Regions from separate parts of the Nonomuraea sp. NPDC050227 genome, predicted to be linked through region 1. Evidence: riboswitches for the same ligand, from Rfam matches in the RefSeq annotation. Region 1 holds a riboswitch; the other holds the start of a gene.
The links. Region 1 has a riboswitch for cobalamin ahead of cobN (cobaltochelatase subunit CobN). Riboswitches for the same ligand answer to the same signal wherever they lie in the genome.
Positions count from the first base shown of each region.

Region 2: another riboswitch for cobalamin. It lies ahead of ACIBK9_RS35340 (ribonucleoside-diphosphate reductase subunit alpha); the one in region 1 lies ahead of cobN (cobaltochelatase subunit CobN).

Region 1 is NZ_JBITJF010000003.1:302,806-313,647, forward strand. It holds gene ACIBK9_RS13815 (VWA domain-containing protein) at 1-581, shown strand, start outside; gene cobO (cob(I)yrinic acid a,c-diamide adenosyltransferase) at 584-1,186, shown strand; gene ACIBK9_RS13825 (cobyrinate a,c-diamide synthase) at 1,195-2,568, shown strand; gene cobN (cobaltochelatase subunit CobN) at 2,523-6,149, opposite strand; cobalamin riboswitch at 6,180-6,390, opposite strand; gene cobG (precorrin-3B synthase) at 6,401-7,666, shown strand; gene ACIBK9_RS13840 (precorrin-8X methylmutase) at 7,663-8,283, shown strand; gene ACIBK9_RS13845 (precorrin-2 C(20)-methyltransferase) at 8,289-9,767, shown strand; gene ACIBK9_RS13850 (cobalt-precorrin-6A reductase) at 9,758-10,513, opposite strand; gene cobM (precorrin-4 C(11)-methyltransferase) at 10,498-10,842, opposite strand, start outside.
Region 2 is NZ_JBITJF010000010.1:379,132-389,973, reverse strand. It holds gene ACIBK9_RS35365 (multidrug efflux SMR transporter) at 1-294, opposite strand, end outside; gene ACIBK9_RS35360 (FMN-dependent NADH-azoreductase) at 297-944, opposite strand; gene ACIBK9_RS35355 (TetR/AcrR family transcriptional regulator) at 1,058-1,678, shown strand; gene ACIBK9_RS35350 (hypothetical protein) at 1,695-1,856, opposite strand; gene ACIBK9_RS35345 (alpha/beta hydrolase) at 1,922-2,866, opposite strand; cobalamin riboswitch at 3,062-3,267, shown strand; gene ACIBK9_RS35340 (ribonucleoside-diphosphate reductase subunit alpha) at 3,396-5,831, shown strand; gene ACIBK9_RS35335 (ribonucleotide-diphosphate reductase subunit beta) at 5,849-6,844, shown strand; gene ACIBK9_RS35330 (DUF4287 domain-containing protein) at 6,901-7,197, opposite strand; gene ACIBK9_RS35325 (acyl-CoA thioester hydrolase/BAAT C-terminal domain-containing protein) at 7,303-8,148, shown strand; gene ACIBK9_RS35320 (GNAT family N-acetyltransferase) at 8,231-8,737, shown strand; gene ACIBK9_RS35315 (AAA family ATPase) at 8,827-10,842, opposite strand, start outside.

The DNA of each region.
Region 1 (10,842 bases):
TGGCGCTGCGCGGCGACGACCTGCGCGAGGTGGTGCGCGAGGGCAGGGAGGGCAACCTCGTGCTCTTCGTGGTGGACGCGAGCGGCTCGATGGCGGCGCGCAAGCGGATGACCGCGGTCAAGACGGCCGTGCTCAGCCTGCTGCTCGACGCCTACCAGCGGCGGGACAAGATAGGACTGATCACCTTCCGGGGCGCCGGCGCGGAGGTGGCGCTGCCGCCCACCTCGTCGGTGGAGGCGGGCGCGGCCCGGCTGCGCTCCCTGCCCACCGGAGGGCGCACGCCGCTGGCGGCGGGGCTGGTGCGCGCGGCGGAGGTGCTGCGCGTGGAACGGCTGCGCGACCCCGCCAGGCGTCCGCTGCTGGTGCTGGTCACCGACGGACGGGCCACGGCCGGCGGCGACGTGGACCGGGCCGCCGCGCTGCTGGCCGGCACCGCGTCGGTGGTCGTGGACTGCGAGAGCGGGCCGGTCAGGCTCGGCCTGGCCGTCCGGCTGGCCTCGCGGCTGCGCGCGCGGCTCGTGCCTCTCGACTCTCTGGCCGATCTCGGTTCGGTCGTCCGTGACCACAGGAAGGCGGTCTGAACATGCCTCAGGGAAAACCGGCTGTCGTGCCCGACGACGGCCTGACCACGCGCCAGCGGCGGACCCGTCCGCTGCTGATGGTGCACACCGGACCGGGCAAGGGCAAGTCCACGGCCGCCTTCGGGATGGCGTTGCGGGCCTGGAACCAGGGCTGGCCGGTCGGGGTGTTCCAGTTCGTGAAGTCGGCCAAGTGGCGCATCGGCGAGGAACGGGCGCTCAAGGTGCTCGGCGAGACGGGCGAGGGCGGCCCGGTGGCCTGGCACAAGATGGGCGAGGGCTGGTCGTGGATCCAGCGGCCCGGCAGCGAGGACGACCACGCGGCCGACGCCCGTGAGGGCTGGGAGCAGATCAAGCGCGACCTGGCGGCGCAGACGTACCGGTTCTACGTGCTGGACGAGTTCACGTACCCGCTGAAGTGGGGGTGGCTGGACCTGGACGACGTGCTGAAGGCGTTGACGGACCGGCCGGGCAGCCAGCACGTCGTGATCACCGGCAGGGACGCGCCCGCACGGCTGATCGAGGTCGCCGACCTGGTGACGGAGATGGGCAAGGTACGCCACCCCATGGACGCCGGGCAGAAGGGGCAGAAGGGCATCGAGTGGTAGTTCCCCGGCTGGTGATCGCCGCGCCGTCGTCGGGCAGCGGCAAGACGACGGTGGCCACCGGGCTCATGGCGGCGTTGCGGGCGCGCGGGCTGCGGGTCTCGCCGCACAAGGTGGGGCCCGACTACATCGACCCGGGCTATCACGCGCTGGCCGCCGGCCGTCCCGGCCGCAATCTGGATCCGTGGCTCGTCGGGGAGGAGCTCGTCGCCCCGCTGTTCCTGCACGGCGCCGCCGGGTGCGACGTGGCGGTGGTCGAGGGCGTGATGGGCCTGTTCGACGGCAGGGGGGACACCGGCTTCGCCTCGACCGCGCACGTCGCGACGCTGCTGGACGCGCCGGTGGTGCTGGTCGTGGACGCGGCCCGGCAGAGCAGGTCGGTGGCGGCGGTGGTGCACGGGTTCGCCACCTTCGACCCGGACGTGCGGGTGGGCGGGGTGGTGCTCAACCGGGTGGGCTCCGACCGGCACGAGGAGCTGTGCCGGTCGGCGCTGGCGGCGGCGGGCGTGCCGGTGCTGGGGGCGATCCGCCGCGACGACGCCGTGGCCACGCCCTCCCGGCACCTGGGGCTGGTGCCGGCCGCCGAGCGCCGGACCGAGGCGGTCGCCGCCGTGGACCGGCTGGCCGCCCTGGTGGCGCGTTCGTGCGACCTGGACGCGTTGCTGCGGCTGGCGCGCTCCGCTCCCCCGCTGGGCGGCCCCTCCTGGACGCCGCCGACGCCCGCCGCGACGGGCGGCCGGCCAGAGGAGGCGGTGGCGGCTGCCGCGCGCGGCCAGGAGCCCGTCAGAGGCGACCGGCCGGTGGTGGCCGTGGCCGGTGGGGCGGCGTTCACGTTCGGCTACGCCGAGCAGGTCGAGCTGCTGCGGGCGGCGGGGGCCGAGGTGGCCGTCTTTGACCCGCTGCGCGACACGCGGCTGCCGGACGGGACCGGCGCGATCGTGATCGGCGGCGGCTTCCCGGAGGTGTACGCCGCCGAGCTGGCCGCCAACGAGCCCCTGCGGCAGCAGGTGGCCGCCTTCCCCGGCCCGATCGCCGCCGAGTGCGCGGGCCTGCTGTACCTGTGCGACGAGCTGGACGGTCAGCGCATGTGCGGGCGCGTCCCCGGGCGGGCGCGGATGACGTCCCGGCTGACGCTCGGCTACCGGGACGCCGTCGCGCTGCGCCGCTCGCCGCTCACCAGGACGGGCGAGCGGCTGCGCGGGCACGAGTTCCACCGGACGGCCGTCACGTACGCGGGCGAGCCGCTGTTCCGCTGGGACGGCGGCCACGACGGGTACGGCGACCCCGGCGTGACCGCGTCCTACCTGCATCTGCACTGGGCGGGCGCGCCGCGCCTGGCTCAGCGGCTGGTGTCGTCCTCCAGGTCGCCCTCGGTCTTGAGGTAGACCTCCTGCAGGCCGCGCAGGACCTCCGGGTCCGGGTGCTGCCACATGCCGCGCTCGGCGGCCTCCAGGAGGCGTTCGGCGATGCCGTGCAGCGCCCAGGGGTTCGAGCGGGCCATGAACGCCTGGTTCTCGGGGTCGAGCACGTACGTCTCCGTGAGCTTGTCGTACATCCAGTCGGCCACCACGCCGGTGGTGGCGTCGTAGCCGAACAGGTAGTCGACGGTGGCGGCCAGCTCGAAGGCGCCCTTGTAGCCGTGCCGGCGCATGGCGGCCAGCCAGCGCGGGTTGACCACCCTGGCGCGGAAGATCCGTGAGGTCTCCTCCGACAGGGTGCGGGTGCGCACGGCGTCGGGGCGGGTGCTGTCGCCGACGTAGGCGGCCGGGGCCTTGCCGGTGAGCGCGCGCACGGTGGCGATCATGCCGCCGTGGTACTGGAAGTAGTCGTCGGAGTCGGCGATGTCGTGCTCGCGGGTGTCGACGTTCTTGGCGGCGACGGCGATGCGGCGGTAGGCGTCCTCCATCTGGGGGCGGGCGGCGACGCCGTCGAGGTCGCGGCCGTAGGCGTAGCCGCCCCACACGGCGTACACCTCGGCCAGGTCGGCGTCGTCGCGCCAGTTGCGGCTGTCGATGAGCGGCAGCAGCCCGGCCCCGTACGCGCCGGGCGCGGAGCCGAAGACGCGCATCGTGGCCAGCCGCTCGTCGCCGCCCGTCGCGGCCACGTGGGCGCGGACGTAGTTGTCCTCGGCCGGCTCCGCCAGCGACGCGACCAGCCGTACGGCGTCGTCGAGCATGCCGACCACGTGCGGGAAGGCGTCGCGGAAGAAGCCGCTGATGCGGACCGTCACGTCGATGCGCGGGCGGCCCAGCTCGGCGAGCGGGATCGGCTCCAGGCGGATGACGCGACGCGACGCCTCGTCCCATTCGGGGCGGACGCCGAGCAGGGCCAGCACCTCGGCGACGTCGTCGCCCGCCGTGCGCATGGCGCTGGTCCCCCACACCGACAGCCCGACCGAGCGCGGCCACTCGCCGGTGTCGGCGCGGTAGCGCTCCAGCAGCGACTCCGCCATCGCCTGGCCGGTCTCCCAGGCCAGGCGGCTGGGCACCGCCCGGGGGTCCACGGAGTAGAAGTTGCGGCCGGTCGGCAGCACGTTGACCAGGCCGCGCAGGGGGGAGCCGCTGGGGCCGGCGGGCACGTAGCCGCCGTCCAGGGCGTGCAGGACGTGGTCGAGCTCGTCGGTGGTGCGGGCCAGGCGCGGCACCATCTCGGTGGCGGCGAACGCCAGCACCCGCGCCACGAGCTCCACCCGCCCCTCGGCCACGCCTTCCTCGGCCACGCCACCCAATACCGCGCGGGTGACGGCGGGGGCTGCGTCCGGGGCCCAGGCGTGCTGCTCCATGGCCTCGACCAGGGCGCGGGCGGTCGTCTCGGCGCGGTCCACGTCGCCCAGCGCCGCCGTGCCGTCCTCGGCCAGGCCGAGCGCCTCGCGCAGGCCGGGCAGCGTCTCCCTGCCGGCCCACATCTGCCGGGCGCGCAACATCGCCAGCACCAGGTCCACCCGCACCTGGCCGGTGGGCGCCTGGCCGAGGACGTGCAGCCCGTCGCGGATCTGGGCGTCCTTCACCTCGCACAGCCAGCCGTCCACGTGCAGGATGAGGTCGTCGAACTCGCTGTCGTGCGGCCGGTCGGCCAGCCCGAGGTCGTGGTCGAGCCGGGCGGCCTGGATCAGCGTCCAGATCTGCGCCCGGATCGCGGGCAGCTTGGCGGGGTCCATGGCGGCGATCGTGGCGTGCTCGTCCAGGAGCTGCTCCAGCCGGGCGATGTCGCCGTAGGTGTCGGCGCGGGCCATCGGCGGCACCAGGTGGTCCACCAGCACGGCGTGCGCGCGCCGCTTGGCCTGCGTGCCCTCCCCCGGGTCGTTGACGAGGAAGGGGTAGACCAGCGGCAGGTCGCCGATGGCGGCGTCGGTGCCGCACGCGGCCGACATCCCCGCCGACTTGCCGGGCAGCCACTCCAGGTTGCCGTGCTTGCCGACGTGCACCATCGCGTGCGCGCCGAACTCGGCCGACAGCCAGCGGTAGGCGGCCAGGTAGTGGTGGCTGGGCGGCAGGTCGGGGTCGTGGTAGATGGCGATCGGGTTCTCCCCGAAGCCGCGCGGCGGCTGCACCATCACCACCAGGTTCCCGGCCCGCAGCGCGGCCAGCACGATGTCGGTCCCGCTGTCGCCCTCGTGCACGAACAGCTCTCCGGGCGGCGGCCCCCAGTGGCGCTCGATTCCCTCGCGCAGGGCCGCGGGCAGCGTCCGGTACCACTGCTCGTAGGAGGCGGCGGAGATGCGCACCGGGTTGCCCGCCAGGTGCTCCTCGGTCAGCCAGTCCTGGTCCTGGCCGCCGGCGGCGATCAGCGCGTGCACCAGCGCGTCGCCGTCCTGGTCGGCCACGCCGGGGAAGCCGTCGCCCAGGTCGTAACCCGCCTCGGCGAGACGGGCCAGCAGCCGGACGGTGCTCGCGGGGGTGTCCAGCCCGACCGCGTTGCCGACGCGGGAGTGCTTGGTCGGGTACGCCGACAACATCACCACCAGCCGCCGTTCGGCGGGAGGGGTGTGCCGCAGCAGGCCGTGGCGCACCGCGATGCCCGCCACCCGGGCGGCCCGCTCGGGGTCGGCGACGTAGACGGTCAGCCCGTCGGGGTCGATCTCCTTGAACGAGAACGGCACCGTGATGATCCGCCCGTCGAACTCCGGGATCGCGACCTGGGAGGCGGCGTCCAGCGGCGACAGCCCGTCGTCGTTCTCCTCCCATGCCTGCCGGGTGGTGGTCAGGCAGAGTCCTTGCAGGATCGGCACGTCCAGTCCGGCCAGCGCGCCGACGTCCCAGGCCTCGTCGTCGCCGCCCGCCCCCGCGGTGGCCGGACGGGAGCCGCCCGCCGCCAGCACCGTGACGACCAGGGCGTCCGCCGCGCGCAGCGTGTCCAGCAGCTCCGGCTCGGCCGCGCGCAGGGACGAGCAGAAGACCGGCAGCGCCTGCCCGCCCGCGTCCTCGACGGCGTCGCACAACGCCTCGACGAACGCGGTGTTGCCGGCCATGTGGTGGGCCCGGTAGTAGAGCACGCCCACCACGGGACCGCCGGTGGTCCTGGCAGGGCGGTCCAGCCGTCCCCAGGTGGGAGCGGGGACGGGCGGCTCGAACCCGTGCCCGGTCAGCAGGACGGTGTCGGACAGGAACGCGTGCAGCTCGGCCAGGTTCGCCGGACCGCCATGGGCCAGGTAGGCGTGCGCCTCGGCGCACACCCCGCCGCTGACCGTGGACAGCTCCATCAGCTCGGCGTCGGGAGCCTGCTCCCCGCCCAGCACCACCACCGGGCGCGGCCCGGCCAGCAACGCGTCGAGCCCTTCCGGCCAGGCCCGCCGCCCGCCCAGCAGGCGCACCACGACGAGGTCGGTCCCCTCCGTCAGGCCGGGGACGTCCTCGGCGGTCAGCCGGGCGGGATTGCCCAGGCGGTAGCCCGCCCCGCAGGCGCGAGCGCTCAGCAGGTCGGTGTCGGAGGTGGAGAGCAGCAGAACGGTACGGCTGTCGCCAGGCACGGCGCATTCCTCCCTCGGGGTCCTCGCCCCGGTCGCGGGTGACACGACGGCAGGAGTCTCCTGGCTCCCGGATCGACGCTCACCCCGGCCTTCCCGCCCGTCGCCGGACAGTGGCCTCGTGGTGGGGTTCGCTCCCCGGTCACAGTGGCGGGACCGCGCCGGATTCACACCGGCTTCCTCCCATTGCCATCGTCTACGCCGAAGCTTACGACAGGAGCGACCCGTCCCAGAAGTGGCGTTACGATCCCTTCGTGCCCGTAGGTGAATCTTCCGGACGTACGCGTCCCGATGCCTGTCCGGGGGCGCTCCAGGTGCACGAGGCCGCCGACGGCCCGCTCGCCCGCGTGCGCCTGCCCGGCGGCGCGGTGTCGGCCGCGCAGCTCCGCGTGCTCGCCGGGTGCGCGGCCGAGCTGGGAACGGGCGTGATCGAGCTGACGTCGCGGGCGAACGTCCAGGTGCGGGGGCTGCGCGCACCGGAGGTCTTCGCCGGGCGGATCGCGGCGGCCGGGCTGCTGCCGTCGCCCGCGCACGAGCGGGTGCGCAACATCCTGGCCTCGCCGCTGGGCGGGCGCGGTCCCGACGGGCTGCTGGACGTGCTGGCGATGGCGGACGCCCTGGACCGGGCGCTGTGCGCGCGGCCCCGGCTGGCCGCGCTGCCGGGACGGTTCCTGTTCGCCCTGGACGACGGCACGCGGGACGTCGCCGGGCTCGGCGCGGACGTCACCTACGTGGCGACCGGACGGCTGCTGCTCGCCGGCGCCGACACGGGGCTGACCGTCGCCCCGGACGCGGCCGTCCCGCTCATGATCGACGCCGCCGAGGCGTTCCTGGACGAGCTGTCCCCCGACGGCCCGCGCGCCTGGCGCATCCGCGACCTCCCGGACGGCCCCGCCAGAATCGCCACCCGCCTGCGCGCCGGCGAACCAAGCCTGATCGACGCCGCGAACGCCCCGGACGCCCCGGAAGCGCCGGACGCCCCGGAAGCGCCGGAAGCGCCGGAAGCGCCGGAAACCCCGGCCGCCGCGAACATCGCGGCAGCCGCGGACGCCCCGCCCGCCCCCGTCTCCGCGCGCCGCCCGTCCGCGGGCAGGATCGCCCAGCGGGACGGCCGGGTCGCGATCGAGGCGCTCGTGCCGCTCGGCCGCCTGACGTCCGGCCAGGCCGGAGCCCTCGCGGACCTCGGACGGCCGGTGCGCCTGACCCCCTGGCGGACCGTCGTCCTGCCGGACCTCTCCCCCGGCGAGGCGGACCGGACCGAGCGGGCGCTGGCCGCCGCCGGGCTCGCCACCGACCCGGACTCCCCCTGGGCCGGGGTGACCGCCTGCACCGGCCGTCCTGGCTGCGCGAAGGCGCTCGCCGACGTGCGGGCCGATGCCCGGCAATGGGTGCGGAGCCTCGGCCGCGCACCCGCCACGCCCGTCCACTGGGCCGGTTGCGAGCGGCGCTGCGGCCTGCCACGCGGCCCGGTCCGCCAGCTGATCGCAACCATCAACGGATACGAGGAACGCCAGGAGTGAGCGACTACATCCGCGACGGCGCCGAGATCTACCGGCGCTCGTTCGCGACCATCCGCGCCGAGACCGACCTCACGGGCCTGCCGCCCGAGGTCGCCCAGGTGGCGGTGCGCATGATCCACGCGTGCGGCATGACCGACCTCGTCACCGACCTGGCCTGGTCGCCGCAGGTGGTCGCGCGGGCCAGGGAGGCGCTGCGCGGCGGCGCGCCGGTGTTGTGCGACGCCATGATGGTCGCCTCCGGCGTGACCCGGCGCAGGCTGCCCGCGGGCAACGAGGTGCTGTGCACGCTGGGCAATCCGCGCGTGCCCGAGCTGGCCGAACGCCTCGGCACCACCCGCAGCGCCGCGGCCCTGGAGCTGTGGCGCGACCGCCTGGAGGGCGCGGTGGTGGCGATCGGGAACGCGCCGACCGCCCTGTTCCGGCTGCTGGAGCTGGTGGCCGAGGGCGCCGGACGCCCCGCGGCCGTGCTCGGCATCCCGGTCGGCTTCATCGGCGCGGCCGAGTCCAAGCAGGCGCTGGCCGACAGCGACCTGGAGTACCTGGTGGTGCACGGCCGTCGCGGCGGCAGTGCGATGACGGCCGCCGCGATCAACGCCATCGCGAACGAGACGGAGTGACGACCATGTCAGGACGCCTGTACGGAGTCGGCCTGGGCCCCGGCGACCCCGAGCTGGTCACGGTCAGGACGGCCCGGCTGATCGGCGAGGCCGACGTGATCGCCTACCACGCCGCCCGGCACGGCCGCAGCATCGCCCGTTCGATCGCGCTGCCGTACATGCGCGAAGGCCAGATCGAGGAGCTGCTGCTCTACCCGCTGACCACGGAGACCACCGACCACCCCGGCGGCTACCAGGGAGCGCTCGACGACTTCTACGCCGACTGCGCCGAACGCCTGGCCGCCCACCTGGACGCGGGCCGCACCGTGGTCGTGCTGGCCGAGGGCGACCCGCTGTTCTACGGCTCCTACATGCACATGCACAAGCGGCTCGCCCACCGCTACCCGACCGAGGTGGTGCCCGGCGTGACCTCGGTCAGCGCCGCCGCCGCCGTGCTGGGACGGCCGCTGGTCGAGCGGGACGAGGTGCTGACCGTGCTGCCCGGCACGCTGCCCGCGCAGGTGCTGGCCGAGCGGCTGCGCGACACCGACTCGGCCGCCGTGCTCAAGCTGGGCCGCACGTTCGGGAAGGTGCGCGACGCGCTGGCCGAGGCGGGCCGCCTCGACGACGCCTGGTACGTCGAGCGCGCCACCATGGGCGCCCAGCGGGTCGCCCCGCTCAAGGACGTGGACCCGGACGGCGTCCCGTACTTCTCGCTGGCCCTGCTCGCCAGCCCGGCCGAGCGCACCTTCGTCCCCGAGCGCCCGGCGGACGAGGGGCGGGGCGAGGTGGCCGTGGTCGGCCTGGGCCCGGCCGGGCGGCCGTGGCTGACGCCGGAGGCGCAGGAGGCGCTGGCCGCGGCCACCGACCTCGTCGGCTATGGCCCGTACGTGGACCGGGTGGCTCCGAACCCGCGCCAGCGCCGCCACCGCACCGACAACCGGGTGGAGGCCGAACGCGCCAGGCACGCCCTTGAGCTGGCCCGGGACGGGGCCCGCGTGGCGGTCGTGTCGTCCGGCGACCCGGGCGTGTTCGCCATGGCCAGCGCCGTGCTCGAAGCCGCCGCCGACTTCCCGGACGTGCCGGTGCGGGTCGTGCCGGGACTGACCGCCGCCCAGGCGGTGGCGGCCAGGGCGGGCGCGCCGCTCGGCCACGACTACTGCGTGCTGTCGCTGTCCGACCTGCTCAAGCCGTGGGAGGTGGTGGCCGACCGGCTGTCCGCGGCCGCGCGGGCGGACCTGGTGCTGGCGATCTACAACCCGGCCTCGCGCAGCCGTACGTGGCAGGTCGCCGCCGCCCGGGACCTGCTGCTGGAGCACCGCGCGCCGGACACCCCCGTGGTGATCGGCCGCGACGTCGGCGGCCCGCAGGAGAGCGTCACGGTCACCACGCTCGGCGAGCTGGACCCCGGCCAGGTGGACATGCGCTGCCTGCTGATCATCGGCTCGTCCACGACCCGGGCCACCGAAGGCGGCGTCGTCTACACCCCGCGCCGCTACCCCTGAACCCAGGCCGCCGCCGCCGCCACGCTGTCCGTGGCCCGGACGCCCGCGGGCAGCGGCGGCCGGTCCACCATGATCACCGGCAGGCCGAGCTCACGCGCCGCGCCGAGCTTGGCCGTGGTCATGCCGCCGCCGCTGTCCTTGGTCACCAGCACGTCCAGGCGGTGCTCCCGGATCAGGGCGCGCTCGCCCTCGACGGTGTACGGCCCGCGGTCGAGCAGGACGTGCACGTTCGCCGGCACCGGCCCCTCCGGCGGGTCCACCGACCTGGCCAGCAGCCACACGCCGGGCAGCGGCGCGAACACCGGCAGGCTCCGGCGTCCGGTCGTGAGGAAGACCCGGGTGTCCCGGCCGGCCGCGCCCCACCGGGCCGTGGTCAGCAGCCCGGCCGCCTCCTGGAGGGAGCCGACCCGCAGCCACGCGTCGCCCGGCCCCTCCCGCCATCCCGGACGCCGCAGCACCAGCAGCGGCACCCCGGTCGCCGACGAGGCCGCGACCCCCGAGGCGGTCATCCGCTCCGCGAACGGATGCGTGGCGTCGACCAGCACGTCGATGCGCTCCTCCAGCAGCCACGCGGCCAGGCCCGACGGCCCGCCGAACCCGCCTTCCCGCACCTCGCCCACGGGGAGCCGCGGGTTGTTCACCCGTCCCGCCAGCGAGGACACCACGTGCAGCCCGGGATCGGCGGCCAGCTCGGCGGCCAGGGCCCGCGCCTCCGCGGTGCCGCCGAGGATCAGGACCCGTCGCACGCCCGCTCCCTGGCGTCGCTGTAGAGGTGGCTGTCGGGGAACTGCGTCGCCGACAACACCCGGCCCACGACGATCACGGCCGTCCGCCGGATCCCGGCGTCGTGGACCTGTCCGGCGATGTCGGCCAGCGTCCCGCGCAGGATCACCTCGTCGGCCCGGCTCGCCCGCGCGACCACGGCCACCGGGCAGTCCGGTCCGTAGGAGGGCAGCAGCTCGGCCACCACCGCGTCGATCCGCTGCACGGCCAGGTGCAGCACCATCGTGGCCCGGCTCGCGCCGAGCGTGCCGAGGTCCTCGCCGTCCGGCATGGGGGTGGCGCGGGCGGAGAT
Region 2 (10,842 bases), on a different contig from region 1:
CACGATGCCGCCGACGATCAGCGCCAGCGCCGCCATCCGGCCGATCGACATCGGGTCCTTGTGCACGACGACGCCCAGGGCGATCGCGCCGACCGCCCCGATGCCGGTGAAGACCGCGTACGCGGTGCCGACCGGGAGGGTCTTCATCGAGTACGACAGCAGCCAGACCGCGGCCACCATGAGGACGAAGCAGATCAGCGTGGGCAGCGGCCTGGTGAAGCCCTGGGTGGGCTTGATGCTCTGCGCCCAGGCGATCTCGACCAGCCCGGCCAGCCCGAGGATGAGCCAGTTCATCGTCAGAACTCCTTCCCCAGGTCGCGGGCGCCGCGCAGCGCGGCGGCGTACAGCTCGTCGTGCTGGGCGCGCAGGTGGAACAGGCCGGGGTCGACGCGGGAGTTGGCCAGCTCGGCGGCGACGACGGTGGTGTCCTCGACGGCGAAGTGGCCGGCGAAGAAGTCACGCAGGTAGCGCTCCTGGTAGTCGAACCTGGCCTTGGGGGCGCCGGGCGAGTAGGCCCCGCCGCGCGCGGTGGTGACCACGAAACGCCGCCCGGCCAGGGACATCTTGGGGAAGGTCACCTGGTCGAGCCAGGCCTTGAGCGCCGACGGGATCGAGTAGTTGTACATCGGGGTGGCGATCAGCACCACGTCCGCGGCCACCAGCTGCGACAGCAGCGGCTCGACGATCGCCCAGGCGGCGGCCTGCTCCGGGGTGCGGGCGGCCTCGTGGTAGCGGGAGATGTCGGTGATCTGGTTGGCCATGACGTAGTCGCACAGCTCGGTCCACGCCTCCCCGATGTGCGGCACCGGCTCGGCGGCCAGGTCGCGGTGGACGTAGGTGCCCTCGGGGTGGGCGGACCGCCACGCCTCGGCGAAGGCGTCGCCGAGCTCGCGGCTGATCGAACGGCGTCGGGCGCTGGCGTCCAGGTGCAGCAGAACGGCCATGGGAGGGGCTCCTCGAAATAAGTGGACATGACGTCCGTTTTGCGGTCGAGGTGACCGTAGCAACTAAGCGGGCACGTTGTCCACTTATGTCGGGGTGGGTTAGAGTCGCCGCCATGGAGTCCCGTACCGAGTTGCTGACCGGGCGTCCCGTGGCGGAGGCGGGCCGCCCGCGCGAGCGCGCCGACGCCGCCCGCAACCGCGCCAAGGTGCTCGCCGCCGCGGCCGAGCTGTTCGCCACCCGCGACCCGCGCGGCGTGACCATGGACGACATCGCCAAGGCCGCCGGCGTCGGGCGGGGCACGCTCTACCGCCGCTATCCCGACACCGTCTCGATCGCGCAGGCCCTGCTGGACGAGCACGAGCGCGAGCTGCAGGAACGCCTGCTGCGCGGCGACCCGCCGCTCGGCCCCGGCGCGCCCCCCGCCGACCGGCTCGCCGCCTTCTACGCCGCGATGGTCGGCCTGCTGGACGAGCACATCTCGCTCGTCCTGGGCGCCGAGCAGGGCGCGTTGCGCTACGCCACCGGCGCCTACGGGTTCTGGCGGGCGCACGTACGGGTGCTGCTGGGCGAGGCGGGCGTCCCGGAGACCGAGGCGCTGGCCGACATCCTCCTCGCCCCGCTGGGCCCCGACGTCTACGCCGAGCAGCGCAGGCGCGGGCTCACCCCCGAGCAGATCACCGCCGCCCTGGCCCGGCTGGCGCACGGCATCGTCGCCCGGGACGCCGGGCGCTGACCGCGCCGGCGGCGGCTCAGCTCGGTGGCCCGGCAGTCGAGGGCGAGCGCGTTCCCGGTGATGACGGCGGCGGGGAAGCCGGGCCCATGTCGTCGTCCAGCGCCGGGCTGCGGTGCAGGCGGACGAACCGCTCGCACAGCGCGAGGTCGTCCGGGTCCAGGATCTCCAGCCGGATCATGAAGCAGAACCCGGCGCCGCGCGCGAGAGGCCGGCCCGTCCTCGCCTGCCCGCTCCGGTCGCGGGTTACGCGGTGAGGGCGTCGCGGAGGAAGCCCAGGATGTCCGCCCGCGCGTCCTCGGCCTGGGGGGCCAGCACCGGCATGCTGAGGAAGGCGTGCCCGGCCCCGGGGTACTCGGCCAGGCGGGCGGGGGTGCCGGCGGCCCGCAGCGCCTCGGCGTAGCGGCGGCCGTGGTCGGCGATCGGGTCGTGGGTCGGCACCGCCACGAGCGCCGGGGCCAACCCGCCCAGGTCGCCGGCGTGCAGCGGGGAGAGCGCGCGGGCGTCCGTCCCCTCGGGCACGGCGAGCCGGTGGAACAGCCGCAGCACCGGCACGCTGAGCGTCGGGGTGTCGGCGTACTGGGCCGTCGACGGGTGGTCGAACATCGTCCCGGCCACCTCCACGGCGGGGTTGACCAGCACCTGGGCCTTCAGGGGCAGACCGGCGTCGCGGGCCCTGATCGCCGCCAGGGCGCAGATCAGGCCGCCGCAGCTCTCGCCGAACAGGACGGCCCGCGCCGGGTCGACGCCCCACTGCGCGGCGTGCTCCAGCACGTGCCGGAGCACGTCCCAGCCGTCGTCGGCGGCGGCGGCCAGCGGCGTGTGCCGGTCGAGCAGGCGGTGGTCCACCGAGACGACGACGGCGGGCAGGTGGGCGGCGAGGTGGCTGTTGACCCAGTCGCTCTGCGGCGCCGTGCCGACGAAGCCGCCTCCGTGCACGTGCAACACGAGCGGCAGGACGTCCCCCGGCTCGGCCGCTCGGGGCCGGTGGACCCGGACGCGGATGTCGCGGCCGGGCAGCGCCACCGTCCGCCAGTCGATGGCGGCGCCGGGATCCGGCCGGCCGGTGATCGCCTGTGCCTCGACGGAGGCGCGCAGCCGGTTCTCCGCCTCGACGTAGGCGGCCAGTTCGGCGGGGGTGACGGTGTCCCAGTCCGGCGTGACCGGACGCAGGCCGGTGGTTTCGCTCATGCTCGTCTCCTCAGGTTTTCGCTACTTGAAGTATCGATACCTAAGGTAGCGAAAACGGGGCGTCGCGGGCCTGTGGCGTCGATCACAATCGGGCCGCCAGGCCGGCGGGCGCGGCCCCGTGGCGGACGGCCGGATCGGAGCGTGGGTTCTTCGCAACACGAGATGTTGGGTGTGACTTTTTGATCCGCCCTATATATGGTGTCTCCCGCAGCCGGTTCGGTCGCCCCGCCAGGGCGGCCGAGGCAAGAGGGAACCCGGTGGGAATCCGGGACTGCCCCGCAGCGGTGAGTGGGAACGACCGCCGTCAGACGCACTGGGCCGAAGGCCCGGGAAGCGACGGCCAGTAGGCAGCGACAGCATGCCCATGAGTCCGAAGACCTGCCGGCGCGCCGCGCGCGATCATGCGCGCGCGGCTGGTCCGAGGCCGCGCGGGACGGTGGACGGCACCGGCGAGAGGGCTGTGGCGCCTCGCCGTCCGCCTCCTGCGCGCGTTCTCGGCCACTGACCGAGTTCACGAGGGGAGAGCGCAGTGACGGTCACAGGGGACCCGATGACGGACCTGGCCGGGACGGCGCGGGCGGACGCCGACAGGTCCGCGCCGCGGCGCGTCCAGATGCAGGTGCGCAAGCGCAACGGCACCGCGGAGCCGGTCGACGTCAACAAGATCGTACGTGCGGTGGAGCACTGGGCGACCGATCTGACGGACATCGACCCGATGCGGGTGGCCACCAAGACGATCAGCGGCCTCTACGACGGGGCCACCACCGCCGAGCTGGACCGGCTGTCCATCCAGACGGCCGCCGAGATGATCGGCGAGGAGCCGCAGTACTCGCGCCTGGCCGCGCGGCTGCTGTCGGGCTACATCGACAAGGAGGTCCGCGGGCAGGGCGTGGCCTCCTTCAGCCAGGCGATCCGGCTGGGCCACGCCGAGGGGCTCATCGGCGACGAGACCGCCGAGTTCGTCAACGCCAACGCCCGCAAGCTCGACGACGCCATCGACGTCACCGCCGACCTGCGGTTCGAGTACTTCGGGCTGCGCACGGTCTATGACCGTTACCTGCTGCGCCACCCGTCCACCCGGCTGGTGGTGGAGACGCCGCAGTACTGGCTGCTGCGCGTGGCCTGCGGGCTGGCCGAGACGCCCGCCGAGGCGGTCGGCTTCTACCGGCTCATGTCGTCGCTGGCCTATCTGCCCAGCTCGCCGACGCTGTTCAACTCCGGCACCCGGCACACCCAGATGTCCTCCTGCTACCTGGTCGACTCGCCCCGTGACGAGATCGGCTCCATCTACGACCGTTACGCCCAGGTGGCGCAGCTGTCGAAGTTCGCCGGCGGGATCGGCATCTCCTGGTCGCGGGTGCGCTCCCGGGGCGCGCTGATCCGCGGCACGAACGGGCACTCCAACGGCATCGTCCCGTGGCTGCGCACGCTCGACGCGTCCGTGGCCGCCGTCAACCAGGGCGGCCGGCGCAAGGGCGCGGCCTGCGTCTACCTGGAGCCCTGGCACCCGGACGTCGAGGAGTTCCTGGAACTGCGCGACAACACCGGCGAGGACGCCCGCCGCACCCACAACCTCAACCTGGCCAACTGGATCCCCGACGAGTTCATGCGCCGGGTCGAGGCCGACGGCACCTGGTCGCTGTTCGACCCCGACGAGGTCCCCGAGCTGCCCGACCTGTGGGGCGAGGCGTTCGAGGAGGCCTACCGCGCCGCCGAGCGCGACGGCCGGTACGTCCGGCAGGTCAAGGCCCGCGACCTGTACGCCAAGATGATGCGCACCCTGGCCCAGACCGGCAACGGCTGGATGACCTTCAAGGACGCCGCCAACCGCCTGTGCAACCAGGCGGCCGAGCCCGGCAACGTCGTGCACCTGTCCAACCTGTGCACCGAGATCGTCGAGGTGTCCAGCGACGCCGAGACCGCGGTCTGCAACCTGGGCTCGGTCAACCTCGCCGCCCACCTGGCGGGCACGGGCCCCGGCGGCGACATCGACGGCGGCATCGACTGGGAGCGGCTGCGCGCCACCGTCCGCACCGCGGTCACCTTCCTCGACCGGGTGATCGACATCAACTACTACCCGAGCGAGCAGGCCGCGGCCAGCAACCCGCGCTGGCGCCCGGTCGGCCTCGGCGTGATGGGCCTGCAGGACGTCTTCTTCGCCCTGCGCCTGCCGTTCGACTCGGCCGAGGCCAAGGAGCTGTCCACCCGGATCGCCGAGGAGATCTACCTGTCGGCGCTGGAGACCTCCGCCGGCCTGGCCGAGCGCTTCGGCGCCCACCCCGCCTACGACCAGACGTGGGCGGCCCGCGGCCGGCTCCAGCACGACCTGTGGGGTCAGAGCGGCACCCAGGCCGGGCGCTGGGACGCGGTGCGCGAGCGCATCGCCGCCCACGGCCTTCGCAACTCGCTGCTGATCGCGATCGCGCCGACCGCCACCATCGCCTCGATCGTCGGCTGCTACGAGTGCATCGAGCCGCAGGTGTCCAACCTGTTCAAGCGCGAGACGCTGAGCGGGGAGTTCCTGCAGATCAACAACGCGCTGGTGGCCGAGCTGAAGTCGCGCGGCCTGTGGAACGACCGCGTCCGGGCGGCCATCAAGCAGGCCGAGGGCTCGGTGCAGGGCATCGCCGAGCTGCCGGAGGACGTGCGCCGGCTGTTCCGCACCGCCTGGGAGCTGCCGCAGCGGGCGCTGATCGACATGGCCGCCGCGCGCTCGCCGTTCATCGACCAGAGCCAGTCGCTCAACCTGTTCATGAGCGCGCCGACGATCGACAAGCTCTCCTCGATGTACCTGTACGCCTGGAAGTCCGGCCTGAAGACCACCTACTACCTGCGCTCGCGCCCGGCCACCCGTATCCAGCAGGCCACCGTGCCCCTCGCGCACCCCGCGCCCCTCGCGAACAAGTCCGAGGAGGCCCTGGTGTGCTCCCTGGAGAACCCCGAGTCGTGCGAGGCCTGCCAGTGACCCCCGAGGAGAATCCGATGTTGCTCGACCCGGGCATGAGCCTGACCCTGCGGCCCATGCGCTACCCCCTGTTCTTCGACCGCTACCGCGACGCGATCAAGAACACCTGGACGGTCGAGGAGGTGGACCTGCACTCCGACCTGAGCGACCTGCCCAAGCTGTCGGCGGCCGAGCGCCACCTGGTCAGCCGCCTGGTCGCCTTCTTCGCCACCGGCGACACGATCGTGGCCAACAACCTGGTGCTCAACCTCTACCAGCACGTCAACGCCCCCGAGGCGCGCCTGTACCTGAGCAGGCAGCTGTTCGAGGAGGCGGTGCACGTCCAGTTCTACCTGAACCTGCTGGACACGTACGTGCCGGACGAGGAGGAGCGGTTCGCGGCGTTCGCGGCGGTGGAGAACATCCCCTCCATCCGGCGCAAGGCCGAGTTCTGCTTCCGCTGGATCGACTCCATCGGCAGCCTCCAGCGGCTGGAGACCCGCGAGGACCGGCGGGCGTTCCTGCTCAACCTGATCTGCTTCGCCGCCTGCATCGAGGGCCTGTTCTTCTACGGCGCGTTCGCCTACGTCTACTTCCTGCGCTCGCGCGGCCTGCTGAACGGGCTGGCCTCGGGCACCAACTGGGTCTTCCGCGACGAGTCCATGCACATGGCCTTCGCCTTCGACGTGGTGGACGTCGTCCGGCAGGAGGAGCCGGACCTCTTCGACGCGGAGATGGCGAGCCAGGTCAGGGAGATGCTGGCCGAGGCGGTCGACTGCGAGGCGCAGTTCGCCGAGGACCTGCTCGGGCAGGGCGTGCCCGGCATGTCGACCGCGGACATGCGGTCGTACCTGGAGCACGTGGCCGACCGGCGGCTGGCCCAGCTCGGCATCGAGCCGCTGTACGGGGCGAAGAACCCGTTCGCGTTCATGGAGCTGCAGGACGTGCAGGAGTTGTCGAACTTCTTCGAGCGGCGGGTGTCGGCGTACCAGGTGGGGGTGACCGGCTCGGTCAGCTTCGACGCCGACTTCTGACCCTTACAGATCTACAACGTAAAGTCGTGCGGCGGGGTTCGCCCCCGCCGCGCGGGTCAGGCAGGCTCCGGGCGGTTGTCCTTGCCGTCCAGCCAGAGGACGTCGGACTCGTCGCGGTGGGAACCGGTGGTGCCGACGTGCTTGGCGTCGATCCGCGGACCCTTCTTGATCACGTGGACGAGGGCCATGGCGTGGCCGCGTCCGAGGTCGTAGTCCTGTTTGAGCCAGTCGATGATCGTCCCGGCCTTGGTGGACGGGGCGTCGAAGCCGCGTTCCCTGGCCAGGGCGATGAACTCACGGGGGGTCAGTCCGGTCTTGCCTTCGATGTTGTCCAGGTAAGCCTGGAAGGACATGGTGTTCTCCGCTCGTCATGGGGTGTTGCGGCCATGATGCACCATTTCGGTGGGTGCGCCGTCTCAGTAGAATGCCGTTCCGCCGAGTGCCGAGGGGTGACGGTGATGGACGAGCGCGAACTGAGCTGCCCGTGGGAAGGCGTCCTGGTCACACCGGGCCCGGCCGTTCGCACGGGCGTGCTCGTGCTGGCGGGGTCGAGCGGGCGGATCGAGCGGGACAGGGCCCGCCTGCTGGCCGCGGAGGGGGTGACCGCGCTGTCGATCCGCTGGTTCGGCGGGCCGGGGCAGCCGCCGGGCATCTGCGAGATCCCGCTGGAGACGTTCGTGTCGGCCGTCGATCTGCTGGAGTCCACCGGCGTCCGGCGGGTCTGCGTGCTGGGCATGTCGAAGGGGGCCGAGGCCGCGCTGCTGACCGCCGTCCGGGACCGGCGGATCGGCGGGGTGGTGGCGTTGTCGCCGACCTCGCTCGTGTGGGGCAACGTCGGGCCGGGGCCGGACGGGGAGAAACGTCCCTACCGGTCGTCCTGGACGTGGAAGGGACGGCCGCTGCCGTTCGTCCCGTACGACGACGACTGGGCCGAGGCCGAGCCCGAGCACGGCCCGCTGGCCCTGCGCGAGCTGTACGAGCTCAGCCAGCGCACGTTCGCCGATCTGTTGCCGGCCGCGGAGATCCCGATCGAGGCGGCGGCGGCCGACGTGCTGCTGGTGGCGGGCGGGGATGACGCCATGTGGCCGTCCCTGCCGTTCGCCCGGCGGCTGGCCGCGCGGCGTCGTGCCGCCGGCCGCCCGGTGCGGGTGGTCAGCCGGGCCGAGGCCGGTCATCGTCCGCGCCTGCCGGGGGAGGGGCCCGCCCCCGAGTCGCCGGACTTCCTCTACGGGGGCGACCCGGTCGCCGACGCCGGGCTCGGAGCCGACGCCTGGCCGCACATCCTCGACCTGCTGCACGGCTGACGCCCGCGGGTCCCCTGCGATGATCGTCTTCTGCTAGTTTGTACCTTCCGGCCGGATGTTGCATCTGGCCGAGAGTGCTTGTATGACCATTTCTCCGGTAAACGTGCGGCCCGTCGAGGCCGCGGATCACCCCACCGTCGAACGCCTCTGGCTCATGTTCCGCCACGACATGGCGGACTTCCAGGGCGGGCTCCCCGACCCCGACGGCACCTACCACGGCGACCGCCTGCGCACCGCCCTCGATGACGACGACTGGACGGCCTACCTGTTCACCAGCGGCGACCGGCCGGTCGGGTTCGCGTTCGTGCGTGCGGCGGCCGGCCCGGTCCGGGTGCTGAACAGCTTCTTCGTGGTCCGCGGGGCGCGCCGGTCGGGGATCGGGCTGCGGGTCGTCCGGGAGGTGATCTCCCGGCATCCCGGGCCGTGGCGGATCGCCTTCCAGGACGCCAACACGGCGGGCGTGGCGTTCTGGCGGCGCGTCGCGACCGAGTTCGCCGGCGAGGCGTGGACGGAGGAGCGCCGGCCCGTCCCGAACCGCCCGGACGTCCCGCCGGACGTGTGGATCTCCTTCACCGCAGCCGAAATCTGATGGTGTGGTACGTTTTCGCCACGCATTCGAACTGAGGGGGTGAGACCGATCAACGTTGTGACAGGTCGGGGCTCCCTCACGCGCATCGCCTAGGGAGCGCCCGCACAAGGCATCCCGAAAGGCTCAGGACGCGCATGCGTTTTCTCTCCCGGACGTCGGCCGACGGCGTCATCGAACGATCCTTCGCCCTCGGCGACATCCCCGGCGTCCTGTGGACCCCGCAGGACGCCGAACCCCGCGGCCTGGTCCTCATCGGGCACGGCGGCGGGCAGCACAAGCAGGCCCCGGGCGTCGTGGGACGCGCGCACCGGCTGGCGGCCGAACGCGGCTTCGCGGCGGCGGCCATCGACGCGCCGGCCCACGGCGACCGGCCCGGAAGCGCCGAACACGAGCGGATCATCGCCGCGATGCGGGAGCGGATGGCCGGCGCGGGCGACCCCACCCCGCTGCTGGCCGAGCTGCACACGCTGCTGGCCGCCCAGACCGTGCCGGAGTGGCGGTCGGTCCTGGACGCGCTCGGCGACCAGGGGCCGGTGGGTTACTGGGGCGTGTCGCTGGGCTGCGCCCTGGGGATCCCGCTGGTGGCCGCCGAGCCGCGGATCGGCGCGGCGGTCCTGGGGCTGAGCGGCACCTCGCTCGCCTCGGTCCAGGCCGCCGCCGGGATCACCGTCCCGGTGCGGTTCCTGCTGCAGTGGGACGACGAACGGGTGCCGCGGGCCGAGGCCCTGGCCCTGTTCGACGCCCTGGCCTCGGCCGAGAAGACCCTGCACGCCAACCCCGGCGGGCACGCGGACGTGCCGGACTTCGAGATCGACAGCGCCCTGCGCTTCCTCGCCGACCGGCTGGCCTGAGGCCGCCGCCGGCCGGGTGGCCGTCCCGGCCGGCGGGCCGCCGATGAGTACGGGCGGGCGCGGCTGAGCACGTGCGTGCTCACGACAGGGGACCCGCGGCGCGGCCACCATCGTGGTGCAGGAAGACCATGGCGCGTCGCCCAGGGGGGCGAGCACCGCCAGCCCACCGGTCGCGTACGCCGCCATCGCGATCGCCGCCACCATCAGCGCGTACTCCCAGCCGTGGGCGAGGGCGGCCTCGTGCTCGCGTCCGGCGAGCCGCGCGGCCAGGTCCGCACGGCAGGCCAGGAGCGCGCCCTGCACCTGGACCAGCGCGGTGGTCGGCGGCAGCCACGGCATGTTCTCCACCGCCTCGGCCAGCACGGGATCGCGCGCGTCGTGCGGCGGCGCGGGCGGCCGGCCGCCGTAGGCGCCGGCCAGCTCGTGCGCCAGGCGGGCCTTGACCTCGGCCTCGTTGTTGACCATCCCCGCCCGGAACAGCGGCGGCAGCTCCGACAGCGCCGGGCGCAGGTCGCCGGAGAACGCCGCGAACACCGAGCTCAGGGCCGCCCGCTCCTCGGCGTGCTCCGGGGTCAGGGCCGCGTCGCGGGCGAGCTGTTCGGCCAGCGGCAGGTCGAGCAGCGTCCAGGCGCGCCGGGTGGCGGTCAGCAGCATGCCGGGCGGCGGCTGGACGCCGGCGTCGAGGCTCCAGCGGACGATGCGCAGCGCGTCGGAGCGGCGGCGGGCCCCCGTGGCGGCGATGGCCTCGGCCAGCACGCGCTTGGCCCTGCGGGTGCGCAGCTCCGGGCAGCCGTCGCGCAGCGCCTCGCCGTACAGGGGGTGGGCCAGGCGGAGCAGGGAGCGGCGGCCGTCGCGCTGGATCCACAGCAGCCCGCGCGCCTCCAGGCGGGTGAGCAGGTCTTCGGGGACGAGCCGGGTGACCACGCCGACCGAGACGGGCTCGGCCAGGGCGAGCAGTTCGAGCGCCCACCGTTCCTGGTCGGCGAGCGCGCCGAGCCGCCTGGCCACCAGCTCGGTCAGCCGGGGGGCGACCAGCCAGGGGCCCTCCCACCGCCACACGCCCTTGGTCTCGGCCAGCGTCCCGGCCTGCATGCCGGCCAGCACGACCTCGCGCAGCAGGAGCGGGTTGCCGGCGGTCAGCTCGTGCAGACGGCGCACGGTGAGCTCGGCCGCCTGGCCGCCGAGCACCTCGTGCAGCACCTGGCCCACCTCGGACGGCGACAGCGCGGCCGGCTCGATCCGCTCGGCCAGCCC